Regions from separate parts of the Halobacillus sp. ABD4_316 genome, predicted to be linked through region 2. Evidence: predicted binding sites of a transcription regulator. Region 2 holds the regulator's gene; the other holds the start of a gene.
The links. The regulator NrdR, encoded in region 2, represses ribonucleotide reductase genes. The targets are predictions, from matches to a motif close to AACACNATATATNGTGTT.
Positions count from the first base shown of each region.

Region 1 (6,811 bases), 280 kb from region 2:
CTTTTTAAAAATTCCAATGCATGCTGGCGTCCGTAATTCATCAAATCTTCTTTTTCCTCATTCGTCATATGAAAATCAGTGGTTTCTATGCCGCTTACCGGTATGAAAAGAATATCCTTACTGATGGATTTTGAAATGTAGCGGGAGTCGTGAGCCCGCTGCATCGTTTTAAACAAGGCATGAAACATCTGGATGGCGTTTCTGATTTTCTGTTCAGGAAGCTTATCCGGCTCATCACTTAATTTTAAGCCGATTACCGGTCTCGTCCGGCATCCATCCTGCTTTTCCCATATCCACAATGGGAAATTACTAAGGACCCCTCCATCGACGATCACCGATTTCCCACGCTTTCCATGAATCTTCACAGGAATAAAGAAGTATGGAAGACTCGAGCTCATTCTTACAGCTTTTGCCACGGAAAATGTAGCGGGATCAATGCCATAAGTACTCTTCAAGTCATCGGGGAGGACGACGATTCTCCCTAAAGTAAGATCCGAACAGATGATCTTCAACGATCCGGGCCGGAGATCTGCGAACGTACGCACCCCTTTTTCCTCCAGCCACTGAGCCAGTACGGTTTCCATCTGCGCCCCGTTGTAAAGGCCGAGACGATAATAGAGGAACAGCCATTTCATAAAAGGGAAGACCCGGTCTGTCAGTGGAACATGGATCATCTCTCCAAAGGATATGGACATCAGACGGGATTTGATTTCCCCGGCTGTATACCCCGCTGCCGTTAATGCCGCCAGAATTGCTCCTGCAGAGGTACCGGCAACACGTCTGAACTCATAGCCCTGGCTCTGTAGTTCCTCGACGGCTCCTATAAAAGCGAGTGCCTTCACCCCGCCTCCGGAAAACACCCCATCTACTTTCACCACGCTTCACCCCGCTTTAATTCATTATAAACAGCGGGTCCACTAAATAGAACGCAGGTGGCAGAATTCCCCCTTCCTCATAACTTCCCGCCACGAGCCGGTTGGACATAAAAAAAAGACACGGACATCCGTGTCTCAGGCACTCTATTCGTTATTCTGGTCTTCGTTTTTCTTCTGCACTTCTCTCAAAGCTTCCACATACCCTTTATTCTCATCAAAGAACTGGACAAGGTCGCCGATACGGTCGATGGAATTCCAGCTCATATGGTGCTCAATACCTTCGACATCCTCATAGATGTTTTCCTTATCTACACCGATCAGTTCCAGGAACTGTTCCAGCAGCTCATGACGATACACCAGCCGCTTCCCGATTTTTTTCCCTTTCGGAGTCAAAATCAATCCCCTGTACTTTTCATAATTCAAATACTGGTCGCGATCGAGTTTCTGGACCATCTTCGTCACGGAAGACGGGTGAACATCCAGGTTCTCAGCAATATCCGAGACGCGGGCATAACCCTTTTCTTCAATGAGTATATAAATTTGCTCAATATAATCTTCCATGCTTGGTGTTGGCATGATGAACCTCCAATACCCTGTCTTTATGTAGATATAACGCTTGTGATCTGCTGATGACTACATAGAAAAATGATACACTAGTTTCTTATGTGATACAAGCAGCCGCTGTTTAACATAAAAAAACAGTCCTTCAGATTTGAAGGACTGTTTTTTTAGTTATTACAAACCGCACTTCAACTGAGCATTACAGTTGGTACATGTGTTACAGCCGCCGATGTCTTCCACGGTTCCTTGACGGCAGACCGGGCATGTGTCGCCGACTTCCGATCCAATCGTCACGTTCGTCTTATCCAGCTCATGAACGGTATCGACCAGGACAACACGTGGACGCTTGTCATCTTCAAACAGTTCCGTCTGCTCTCCATCAAAAGCGTTCTCCTCAGCTTTCAAAGTAAGCACCTGGCTGTCACGGCTCCCATCCACGTACACGGTACCACCTTTCGCACCGCCCCGGTACAGGCGCTGATAGACGCTTTCCACTTGTTCGACCGTATATCCTTTGGGTGCATTGACCGTCTTGGAAATACTGCTGTCGACCCAGCGCTGAATGACGCACTGTGTATCCGCATGAGCTTCCGGAGACATCGTCATCGCCGTCACAAACCATTCAGGAAGCTGCTCCGGATCCTGCTCTGGATGTGCATCCAGATACTCCTGAAGGATATCCGCCTTCACTTCAATAAACTTGCCTAAACGACCACTGCGGTAGTAGGAGAAGGAGAAGTATGGCTCAAGACCTGTACTTACTCCTACCATTGTTCCTGTACTTCCGGTTGGAGCTACAGTAAGCAGGTGGGAGTTACGGATTCCATAAGTGAGAACATCCTGCCGAATGTCTTCCGGCATCTGCTTCATATACCCTGTCTGAATGAAGTTCTCACGAAGTTGTTGTGTTTCTTCATCCGTGGCTCCGACAAGGAACGGGAAGCTGCCTTTCTCCTTCGCGAGTTCAATGGATGCGCGGTAGGCTGTGACAGCGATCGTTTCGAAAATTTCATCCACCAGTTTGTTGCCTTCTTCTGAACCATAGGTTGTTTCACAATAGATCAGGAGATCATGGAGACCCATGACACCAAGGCCTACACGACGCTCACCAAGGGCCTGTACTTTATTTTCCTCCAGGAAGTAAGGAGTAGCATCAATCACGTTATCCTGCATACGGACACCACGTGTAACAGTTTGTGTAAGTTTTTCAAAATCGACCGTTTTATTTTCCTTATCCGCTACAGACGCCAGGTTTACGGCCGCCAGGTTACAGACGGAATATGGCGCAAGCGGCTGTTCCCCGCATGGATTGGTCGCAACGACCTTCTGTCCATAAGCTGTCGCATTTGTCTTTTCGTTGGCATTATCAATAAAGAAGATTCCCGGTTCTGCTGAATACGTCGCGCAGACATTAATCAGATTCCACAGCTCTTTCGCTTTAATGGATTTGTAGGCCCGCACACCGAAGCCGCGTTTTTCCCACTCGCGTACATCGCCGCTCTCATGCCATTCTTCATTATAGGCGTTCATTTCCTCTCCCGTGTAATTCTCTACATCAGGGAAACGAAGCTGGTATTCGTCATCATTTTCCACAGCTTCCATGAACTCATTCGTGATACAGACGGAAATATTGGCTCCTGTCAGGAATTCTGAATTATGAACGGAATACGTCCCGCCGAGGGCCAGTTTTTCCTGTGCTTCCTGCACGCTTTGATCTGTAAAACCACCCTGACCCTGAATGTGCTTGTAATTGACGACACTTTGATAAAGGTCTTTTTCCACTTCGGTCAACGGCGTGAATTTCAACTTGTCCTTCGCCAGTTGTTTAATGTTTTCATCTTCCGTATTTTCAATAAGAAAACGGAGGATACGCGGGTTCTGCATCTTGGAAATAATGAATTCAAGAATGTCTGGATGCCAGTCTGCCAGCATGATCATCTGGGCACCACGTCTGGATCCCCCCTGCTCCACCAGGTGGGTCAGCTTAGCAATATCATCCAGCCATGAAACGGAACCGGATGATTTCCCATTCACCCCGCGGGCGAGCGTGTTCCTCGGGCGCAGGGTCGATCCGTTCGTCCCGACACCACCGCCACGGGACATGATTTCCATGACTTGTTTACGGTGATCCGAAATGCCTTCCCGTGAATCCTGGATATAAGGCATCACGTAGCAGTTGAAGTAGGTCACATCCGTATTGGAACCTGCTCCGTACAGCACACGGCCGGCAGGTATGAAATTCAGGCTGGATAACTCCTCGTAAAATTCCTCAAAGCTCTGCGCCTGTCTTTCCGGATCTGTTTCCACCTCTGAGAGTCCTGTCGCATTTCGTAAAGCAATTTGTTCATAATAAACTTCCAGCGGTTTATCGATGGTATCAAGATTTCTTTTAATGACGCCGGTCTCTCTTTCTTCCTCACGGTCGAGAACGTTCACGAACTCGTCTTCCACTTTTACAAACGCTTCGTGGGTCTGCCAGTCAACGGACTGAATGAAACCGAATCCGCGAGCCGGAAACTTCGGATCGTCTTTTACTGTAAGTACGACAAAATCCCCTTCGGACAACGTCAGCTTTTCTGTATCTTTAAACGCATAACGGTCGAGCATGACAAGCCTGGATACCCCTTTGTGGGTAATGGACATGTTGTCCGTTACCGGGTGGACCTGTGGGAACTGTTTGATATCGGCATTCAGCCGGTCTATGTTGATTTTTGTATGCACATCTTTAGAAGTTGTCGTCTGCATGTTCGCATCTCTCCCTTATCTTGAAAAAGCCAATTCCATAATTGATATATGTAACATACCACATATACAGATTTTTAATCAATATATTGTGTTTGTTTATTATTCGATCACCATATATTGTGTTATTGAACGAATGTGTTGAATTTTGTCAATCAGAAAATCGTAAGATACAGTTAGAAAAAAGCAGGGAATAAGAGGAAAGCACCTCTCATGTCTTTTTTTTTCGATTTTTCCTGTCTTGCATCTGTTAAATCGATATAATCCCCTCCAAAACGGCATTTTTTTCAGGCAGGAAGAAAAATTTTTTTGAAATACCCGCCCTTCCCTTCTATAATAGATAAAAGAATAGAGAAAACAGGGGGGAAATGAAAATGGAATTATGGATCTTACTCGGAGCACTTGTTCTACTTATTGCTTTCGGTTTGTATAGATTCTTCAAAACAAGAAAAATCTTGAACACGATATCTGAAGAAGAATTCCGTCAAGGTTACCGCAAAGCTCAGCTGATTGACGTCCGTGAACCGAAGGAATTTGACGGGGGTCACATCCTCGGAGCGAGAAATATTCCGCTCTCACAGCTGAACAACAGACTCGTGGAAATCCGCAAGGACAAACCCGTCTACTTGTACTGCCAGAGCGGCGCACGGTCTGCACGTGCGGCAATGACCCTTCATAAGAAGGGGTACAACGACCTGAACATGCTTGAAGGTGGCTTCAAGAAATGGACCGGCAAAATTAAGACGAAGAAATAACGAAAAATATCACAACACAGGAAAACCGGCTCCCCACGAAGGGGGCCGGTTTTTCTCTATTCCATCGGGTGGCGGAGAACAGGCTTCCTTGCTGCCTGGGTTTCATCCATCCGGCTGACAATCGTCGTATGAGGAGCTTCCTGAACCGTCTCCGGCTCATCTTCTGCTTCCTTGGCTATTTGAAGCATACGATCGATAAAGTCATCAAGAGTTTCCTTGGATTCCGTTTCCGTCGGCTCAATCATCAACGCTTCCTCCACATTGATCGGGAAATAGATCGTCGGCGGATGATAGCCGAAGTCAAGCAGGCGTTTAGCCATATCCAGTGTTCGTACGCCGAGTTTTTTCTGACGGCGGCCCGACAGAATGAATTCATGTTTACAGTGCCTGTCAAAAGGAAGATCGAATGCTTCCTGCAGTCTGCGCATCATATAGTTGGCATTCAAAACGGCGTATTCACTTACTTTTTTCAATCCCTCCGGTCCCATTGTGCGGATGTACGTATAGGCCCGCACATTGATTCCGAAATTCCCATAATAGGGCTTCACCCGGCCGATGGAACGTGGACGATCATCATCGAATCTGTACCAGCCGTCTTTTTTCGTAAGGATCGGCTTGGGAAGAAACGGCTCAAGCTCTGCCGTTACACCTACAGGACCTGATCCCGGACCACCGCCACCGTGAGGGCCTGTGAAAGTCTTATGCAGGTTCAAGTGGACAACATCAAAGCCCATGTCTCCCGGCCTTGCATACCCTAATACAGCATTCAGATTGGCGCCGTCGTAATACAGTCTGCCACCCGCTTCATGAACGATGGCCGCCATTTCCTCAATATCCTCTTCAAACAGACCGAGCGTGTTCGGGTTTGTCAGCATCAGTGCAGCTGTCTGATCGTCTACGACACGCTTCAGGTCTTCAAGGTCCACTAATCCCCGCTCGTCTGATTTTACCGTCACGGCTTCGAACCCAGCTACCGTAGCAGAGGCAGGGTTCGTACCGTGGGCCGAATCAGGCACAATGACTTTTGTCCGCTGATGATCACCATTAGCCTCATGGAAGGCACGAATCATCATAAGTCCTGTCCATTCGCCATGAGCACCTGCCGCAGGCTGAAGCGTGACGGTATCCATACCTGTAATTTCCGCGAGCGTTTCCTGAAGATCATACATGAGGTGGAGCGCCCCCTGAACCGTTTCCTCCGGCTGGTACGGATGGATATGGCTGAAGCCGGCCAGTCTGGCTACATCTTCATTCATTTTCGGATTGTATTTCATCGTACACGATCCAAGAGGATAAAACCCGGAGTCCACCCCGTGGTTACGTTTGGACAGACCTGTGTAATGCCGCATAATCTGCAGCTCGCTGACTTCCGGCAGATGAGGTGCGTCCTGTCTCACATACTTATCTTCAAACATCTCATCAATATCGGTATCCGGCACATCCAGTTCAGGAAGACTGAACCCAGTGCGGCTCTCCTGACTCAATTCAAAAATCAATGGAAAGTCTTGGTTAGCCATTCAAATCCCCCATTTCCCCTGCGAAGGTGTCGATTTCTTCTTTTGTACGGATTTCTGTAACCGCAATCAGCATACAGCCTGCCAGACGTTCATCTGTACGTCCAAGGTCATACCCACCAATAAATCCTTTCTCCAGAAGCTGCTGATTGATCTCTTTCACAGGCTTCTTCATGCGGATGACCAGTTCATTGAAAAAGGCTCCCTTATACAAAACTTCGATGCCCCGGGATTGAAGCTGTTGTTTCATGTATAACGTCTTCTTAATGTTCATCGCCGCCATCTTTTTCAATCCCTGCTTCCCTATGGACGACAAAGCGACCGAAGCAGCCAGTGCATTCAATGCCTGGTTGGAACATATGTT
Region 1 is NZ_JBSWZA010000001.1:946,585-953,395, forward strand. Features, by position in the region: gene ACXAJH_RS05120 (patatin-like phospholipase family protein) at 1-878, opposite strand, end outside; gene mntR (transcriptional regulator MntR) at 1,020-1,451, opposite strand; gene ACXAJH_RS05130 (vitamin B12-dependent ribonucleotide reductase) at 1,611-4,181, opposite strand; gene ACXAJH_RS05135 (rhodanese-like domain-containing protein) at 4,553-4,933, shown strand; gene gcvPB (aminomethyl-transferring glycine dehydrogenase subunit GcvPB) at 4,990-6,450, opposite strand; gene gcvPA (aminomethyl-transferring glycine dehydrogenase subunit GcvPA) at 6,443-6,811, opposite strand, start outside.
Region 1: the regulator NrdR is predicted to act here: its motif matches at 4,288-4,305, upstream of ACXAJH_RS05130 (vitamin B12-dependent ribonucleotide reductase).

Region 2 (6,811 bases):
CATCGATATCGATCGTAAGGGGAAGTTTCTCATTTTCCACCTTGATGACATTGCCCTCGTTTCCCATCTGCGGATGGAGGGGAAATTCGGCGTTTATGATGGAACACTTGAGAAACCGAAGCATACCCATGTGATTTTCCATTTTACAGATGGAACAGAGCTCCGCTACAACGATGTCCGGAAGTTCGGGACGATGCATGCGTTTAAAAAGGGCGAGGAAGCCTTGAATAAACCACTGGTCCAGCTCGGTCCCGATCCTTTTGACGAAGCTTTCACCCTCGATTATTTTCATCAGAGGCTGCTGAAAACGAGCCGCAACATGAAGGCGGTGCTCCTTGATCAGTCCATTGTTGCCGGTCTTGGCAATATCTATGTAGACGAAGCGCTGTTCCGAGCCGGACTTCACCCGGAGAGAATTGCCAATACATTGACGAGAGAAGAGGCCGAAAGCATCCGGGAAGCGAGCATCACTGTCATTCTGGAGGCGATTGAGCAGGGAGGCACGACGATACGCTCCTACTTAAACAGCCAGGGTGAAATCGGAATGTTCCAACAGCAGCTCCGTGTGTATGGAAAGCAGGATATGGAGTGCCTGAACTGTGGGACACCGATTGTTAAAACGAAAGTTGCCGGCAGGGGCACGCACGTCTGTCCAGTCTGCCAGCCGCTTCACGTATCTGAATAAACAGCCATATACTATCCCACTTCCATGTTAAAGGAGTGGGCGGTATGGGCATCGGGATGTTCATTTTTTTATTTGTGACAGCCGTGAGTGTCGACAGCTTCGGGATTGGCTGTGTGCTCGGGTTGAAAAAAGTAAAACTCGCATTCTGGGGCATTGTGGTGATTGCCTCTGTTTCAGGTATGGTTTTTCTTCTTTCCTCCTACTTTGGTCAGCTGCTCGTTCATGTTGTCAAACCGGAGATGGCGGAAAAGGCTGGAGCGGTGGCCTTAATTGCCATCGGCATTTATTTTTTAAGACAGTTTTTTAAAAAACATACTGAGGATCAGCAGGACCCCTGGCTGAACCCTGCAAAAGTTTTGAATGATCCGGTGACCGCTGATGTGGATAGGTCCGGAGGGATTCAAGGAAAAGAAGTGTGGCTGCTTGGAACCGCCCTCTCCCTTGATACTATAGGGGCGGGCATCAGCGGAGCGCTGATCGGTCTTCCCGTTCTATTGACGGGTGGGCTTATCGCTTCATCCACGTTTCTCATGCTTGGAACTGGGATGATGGCCGGTGCAAAACTGACGAACAGGGTGGAAAGCATCTCCATTCTCCCGGGGGTTCTATTAATAATCATCGGCTTGATCAAGCTATCGTAAAGGAAGGGTTTTATGACACTGGTCATTGGTTTAACCGGTAGTATCGCAAGTGGAAAAAGTACCGTATCCCGCATGTTCGATGAGTGGGAGATTCCTGTCATCGATGCGGATCAAATATCAAGGGATGTCGTCCGCCCCGGTGAGCCCGCCTATGAGGACATCGTACGGGTTTTTGGGAAAGACGTCCTTTTTGATGATGGAACACTGGACCGGAAAAAGCTCGGGAAGGTGATCTTCAGCAGTGAAGAACGAAGGAAAGAACTGAACGGCATCGTTCACCCTCGTGTCCGGGAAGAAATGATCCGGCGGCGGGAATCTTATAAAACAAAAGAAGCAGATGCTGTCGTCCTGGATATTCCCCTTCTATATGAGAGTGGACTGACGGATTATGTAGAAAAGGTGCTTGTCGTTGCGGTCGATGAGGAAACGCAGCTCCAAAGGCTGATGGAACGGGATGGCTCATCGAGGGAAGATGCGCAGGAGCGGATCGCTTCGCAGATTCCTGTCACCCGCAAAGCGGAAATGGCGGATGCGGTGATCGATAATAATGGAACAAAAGAGGAAAGCTTTCTCCAATTAAGAGACATACTTCACCGGTGGGACCTCGTATAATAACACGTCTGAGAAAGACGTGTTATTTTTGTGTAAAATTATTGAACCCACTTCAAAAGCGCTTACAATATGTTATACTATTCCTAGAAATGATCCAAAAAGTATATCATATATAGGGGGCTGGAACATCATGGGGAAAACAAAGATCGCCATTAATGGCTTGGGAAGAATCGGACGTATGGTATTCAGACAGGCGGCAGTAGATGATACCGTGGAGCTTGTGGCTGTCAATGCCAGCTATCCTGCTGAAACGATCGCTCACATGGTGAAATATGACAGTGTTCATGGACGATTCGACGGAGAAGTACGTACGATTCCTGAAGGGTTAATGGTAAATGGGAAGAAAATCAAGCTCTGTTCTACGAGAAACCCGGCTGAGCTCCCTTGGAAAGAGCTTGGTGTGGACATCGTAATCGAAGCTACCGGGAAGTTCCGTACGAAGGATGAGGCTGCTCTCCATCTGGATGCAGGCGCAAAAAAAGTCATCATTACAGCTCCGGGTAAGGAAGTCGATGCGACCATTGTGATGGGGGTCAATGAGGATTCCTATTCCCCTGAAACGCATGATGTTATTTCCAATGCTTCCTGCACGACCAACTGTCTGGCGCCGGTAGTCAAAGTGCTGGAAGATGAATTCGGTATTGAAAACGGCTTGATGACGACGGTTCATTCTTTTACCAATGATCAGAAGAACCTGGATAACCCTCACAAGGATCTGCGGAGAGCCCGAGGGTGTACACAGTCGATCATACCGACCTCCACAGGAGCAGCCAAAGCCCTGGGAGATGTCATTCCAAGTATGAAGGGAAAGTTGAATGGAATGGCTTTACGTGTACCGACACCGAACGTCTCTTTAGTGGACTTAGTCGTCGATCTAAAGAAAGCGGTTACGAAGGAAGAGTTGAATGAAGCGTTCGCATCTGCCTCACAGAGGGACATGAAAGGCATTCTGGAGTACAGCGATGAACCTCTGGTATCCATTGATTACACGACCTCTCCGTCTTCCGCCATCATTGATGGGCTGTCCACACAGGTGATGGAAGGCTCAAAAGTGAAAGTGCTTGCCTGGTATGATAATGAGTGGGGCTACTCCTGCCGCGTTGTTGATCTGGCCAAATATGTGGGAAAATTATTGAAACAGGAAAGGACGGCGAGAGTGTCTTAAAAGACGCCTCTGATTCCAGGTGAAGACTCTTCACGGCCCTTTTCAGGCTTCTTAAATATATCTTGCAAAAACGGGATAAACCCTTTATACTTTCTTTTGAACTTCTGAATTTCAAAAATCTTCATGTCTACTCAAAGGGTTAGGACCTCTCAGGACTAACTTTCCCCCGTGGTAGTACATGGCCGCAATTTCAGAGGGGAAGAAGTTAATGTACAAAGGGGGATCCGTTATGGATACAATGGGAAGACACGTAATTGCTGAACTATGGGATTGTAATGAATCAAAATTGAACGATATGTCGTATATAGAACAGGTTTTTGTTGATGCTGCACTGAAAGCCGGTGCAGAAGTGAGAGAGGTGGCTTTTCACAAGTTTGCCCCTCACGGTGTTAGTGGAGTTGTTATCATTTCAGAGTCACATCTGACGATACACAGCTTCCCGGAGCACGGATATGCAAGCATTGACGTGTATACGTGTGGAGACCGGATCGATCCGAATGTAGCTGCGCACTACATTGTGGAAGCTTTGGAAGCCGGCCGGAATGAAACGGTTGAAGTACCAAGAGGAATGGGTCCTGTAGAAGTCAAGGAAGCCCGTGCTCTGTAAACGCACAAAACGAGAAAGTCATGCAGAAGGTTCTGCATGGCTTTTTTTTCTGCTTACCTATTGGATCAGGCTGTCTGCCCTCTCCTTCTGTAAAACCGTTTCTAATTTTTTAAAGTCATGTTAAAATAAATTAAGATTATGTCGAATGGACTGAAGGAGTCAGATTAGTGAAAGCATTTATTTCCAGGTATCTCAGCACTCATTCCGAAACCAGTGAACAGCATAAGGACACGGCCCTTATCACACACTATTACAAAGCCAAGCATGATGAGGTTTTCCGCGCCGTGGAAGAAATGTTCCCTTCACCATCTGAGATCAAAGCCGTCTCCAGGGAGCGCGGAGAACTGACGATCACTTATAAAGGAAAGCGGCGGGCGTTTGTTGTCGCAACAATTATTATGGTCCGTCCGTTCCGCACGGCCGTGGACTTTTCGGTCACCACTGATTCAGGAGGCCCTGTGGATTTCGGCTACAGCCGTAATCTGATCGTGCAGTTCTATGAACAGCTGGACCGGCAGTTTACAGCTGTGGATCCCGGATGATCAGATGATGAAACGAAGACGATGTGGAGTTGATCAAAGGTGAAGTGTCCAAACTGTCACTACAAAAGCACGAAAGTGCTCGATTCAAGACCAATAGAGGAAGGTCAGACAATCAGAAGACGGAGAGAGTGTGAACAGTGCGGCTTTCGTTTTACAACGTTTGAGCGGATTGAAGAGGTCCCTCTGATTGTCGTGAAAAAAGAGGGAACGCGGGAGGAATTCAGCAGGGAAAAGTTGATGCGTGGGTTGATCAGAGCCTGTGAAAAGCGTCCGGTTGAAGTGGAAAAGCTTGAAGCCGTTACGCTTGATATTGAAAAGGAACTGAGGAACCGCGGCGTTTCAGAAGTGCTGAGTGAGGATATCGGTGAAATGGTCATGGGCCGTCTCTCCGAAGTTGATGAAGTGGCCTACGTCCGGTTTGCGTCCGTTTACCGGCAGTTTAAGGATATAAACGTATTTATTGACGAATTGAAGGAATTAATTAAAGATGATCATGACGAATGAGCCTGAGCCGGCTCATTTTCTTTTTCATAGATTTGGATGAACGAAGGAGGTGTAGACGATGAATCATTCCATTGGCAGACTGCTGCCTGTAGACGGTTTTAAAATCAGGAACGGCGGAGAAATGCCTCGAAATTTTCATCGTTCGTTATCCCATCTATACCAACCGATTGTTGGACGTCTGGCTGTATCTCTCTACCATATACTGCTTTCTGAAGCGGATCTTGCGGATCAGGATGCGATTCAGACCCACCATTCATTGATGGCTTACCTTTCCGCTCCTCTGGATAAAATTTATGAAGCCAGGGGGAGGCTGGAGGCTCTTGGATTGCTGAGAACGTTTCGGTCGAACGAAGAGAGCGATCAGACCGTCTATATATATGCGGTCCATCCCCCTTTTACGCCGGAGGAATTTTTCCAGGATGACATGCTCGCGCTTCTCCTGACCCATGAGTTGGGTCAGGAGAAGTATGAACAGGTAAAAAGCCGATTTGTTAAGCCCGAGCCTTCGGTGGAAGGATATGAAGAAATCACGGCTTCTTTCGACGAAGTGTTTCATCATAAAATGATAGAGTCTGTGCAGAGGGAAACCGAAGTGATTGCGGAGCAGAAGCGTTTTCAGGAATACCGCGGTCCACGAACCTCGGAAAGCCGCGTCGATTTCACCTGGCTCCGCCAAGCCCTTCAGAAGAGAATGTATCCAAGTGAACGGATTTTGACGGGGCGGAATAAGAAACTGATCATTCAGCTGGCGACGTTGTATGATTTGTCCAACGTGGAATTGGAAAAAGCGGTGACATGGGCTATAGATGAAAATCACTGCTTGGTCGAGGAAGAGTTTAAGGCTGCCTGTCACGATTTTATGAAAGAAGAAAAAAATGTACAGCCCGCCTCTGTCGATGATCGTGAGAAATGGGCCTCTATGGAAAAAGAGACGACAGGATCCAAGGAAGACCAGTTTGTTGAAATGCTCGAGCAGATTTCTCCGAGGGAGCTCCTTGAGGATTTGTCCAATGGCAACCGTGCATCGGAACAGGATTTGAAGCTGATCCGGGATGTTATGACCGAACAAGGCATCACAGCCGGGGTTATGAACGTGCTTGTCCATTATGTGATGTTGAAAACGGATATGAAACTGTCGAAATCCTACATGGAGAAAATCGCCAGTCATTGGGCGCGTAAAAACGTGACCACTGTGCGCCAGGCCATGAATCTGGCCAAGGCAGAACATCAGAAATATCAGCAGTGGGGCCGTCAGAAAACACAGAAGCGGACTTCCCAAAAAGACGAAGTTATTCCTGTCTGGTTTAATAAACAGGAAGAGAAGCAGCCTGCCGCCGCGTCTGCTGAGCCTCAGGTCGATAAAGAAGATATCGCAGCCAGAATCGCGAGGCTGACCAATAGAGGAAACTAGAGTAAGGGGTGAATGGAATGGAGCCCATTCAGCAATCGTTGAAAAAATGGATGAAAGATAACAAGCAGTTTCAGCAGCGCTACAATCAAATGAAAGCGGAAGTCCTGGGCTCTGCTGAAGTCCAGCGTCTGATGCATGAAAATGAAGGCCTGGATGAAAAAGCGGTGGAGAAGCATTTGATCAAGCTTTATGAATACCAGACCCAATCGAAAAACTGCGAAAAATGTCCGTCGAGGGAGGGGTGTATCAACATCCTGCCCGGATACGTTCCATCGTTGGAGGTGGAGGGAACCGACATCAAACTGATTTATGATAAATGCAGACGCCAGCGTTCACAGGAACAGCAGTCGTATCAGAAATCATTGGTAAGCAGCCTGCATATGCCGAGAGAAATCCTGGAAGCATCGCTGGAACGAATGGATCTGGAAGACCCCGACCGCGGAGGGGCGGTAGCGCAAACCGTCCAGTACATTGAAACGCTCGGGGATGAGCTTCCTGCAAAAGGCCTGTATTTCCATGGACCGTTCGGTGTAGGGAAAACGTATTTCCTCGGGGCCATTGCCAATGCTCTCAGTGACAAGCAGATCCCATCGATGATCATTTATATGCCTGAATTTGTAAGGGAAATGAAATCATCCATCAAA
Region 2 is NZ_JBSWZA010000001.1:1,231,296-1,238,106, reverse strand. Features, by position in the region: gene mutM (DNA-formamidopyrimidine glycosylase) at 1-685, shown strand, start outside; gene ACXAJH_RS06700 (manganese efflux pump) at 730-1,326, shown strand; gene coaE (dephospho-CoA kinase) at 1,339-1,938, shown strand; gene ACXAJH_RS06690 (glyceraldehyde-3-phosphate dehydrogenase) at 2,069-3,103, shown strand; gene speD (adenosylmethionine decarboxylase) at 3,333-3,710, shown strand; gene ACXAJH_RS06680 (cytosolic protein) at 3,878-4,252, shown strand; gene nrdR (transcriptional regulator NrdR) at 4,292-4,756, shown strand; gene ACXAJH_RS06670 (replication initiation and membrane attachment family protein) at 4,815-6,167, shown strand; gene dnaI (primosomal protein DnaI) at 6,185-6,811, shown strand, end outside.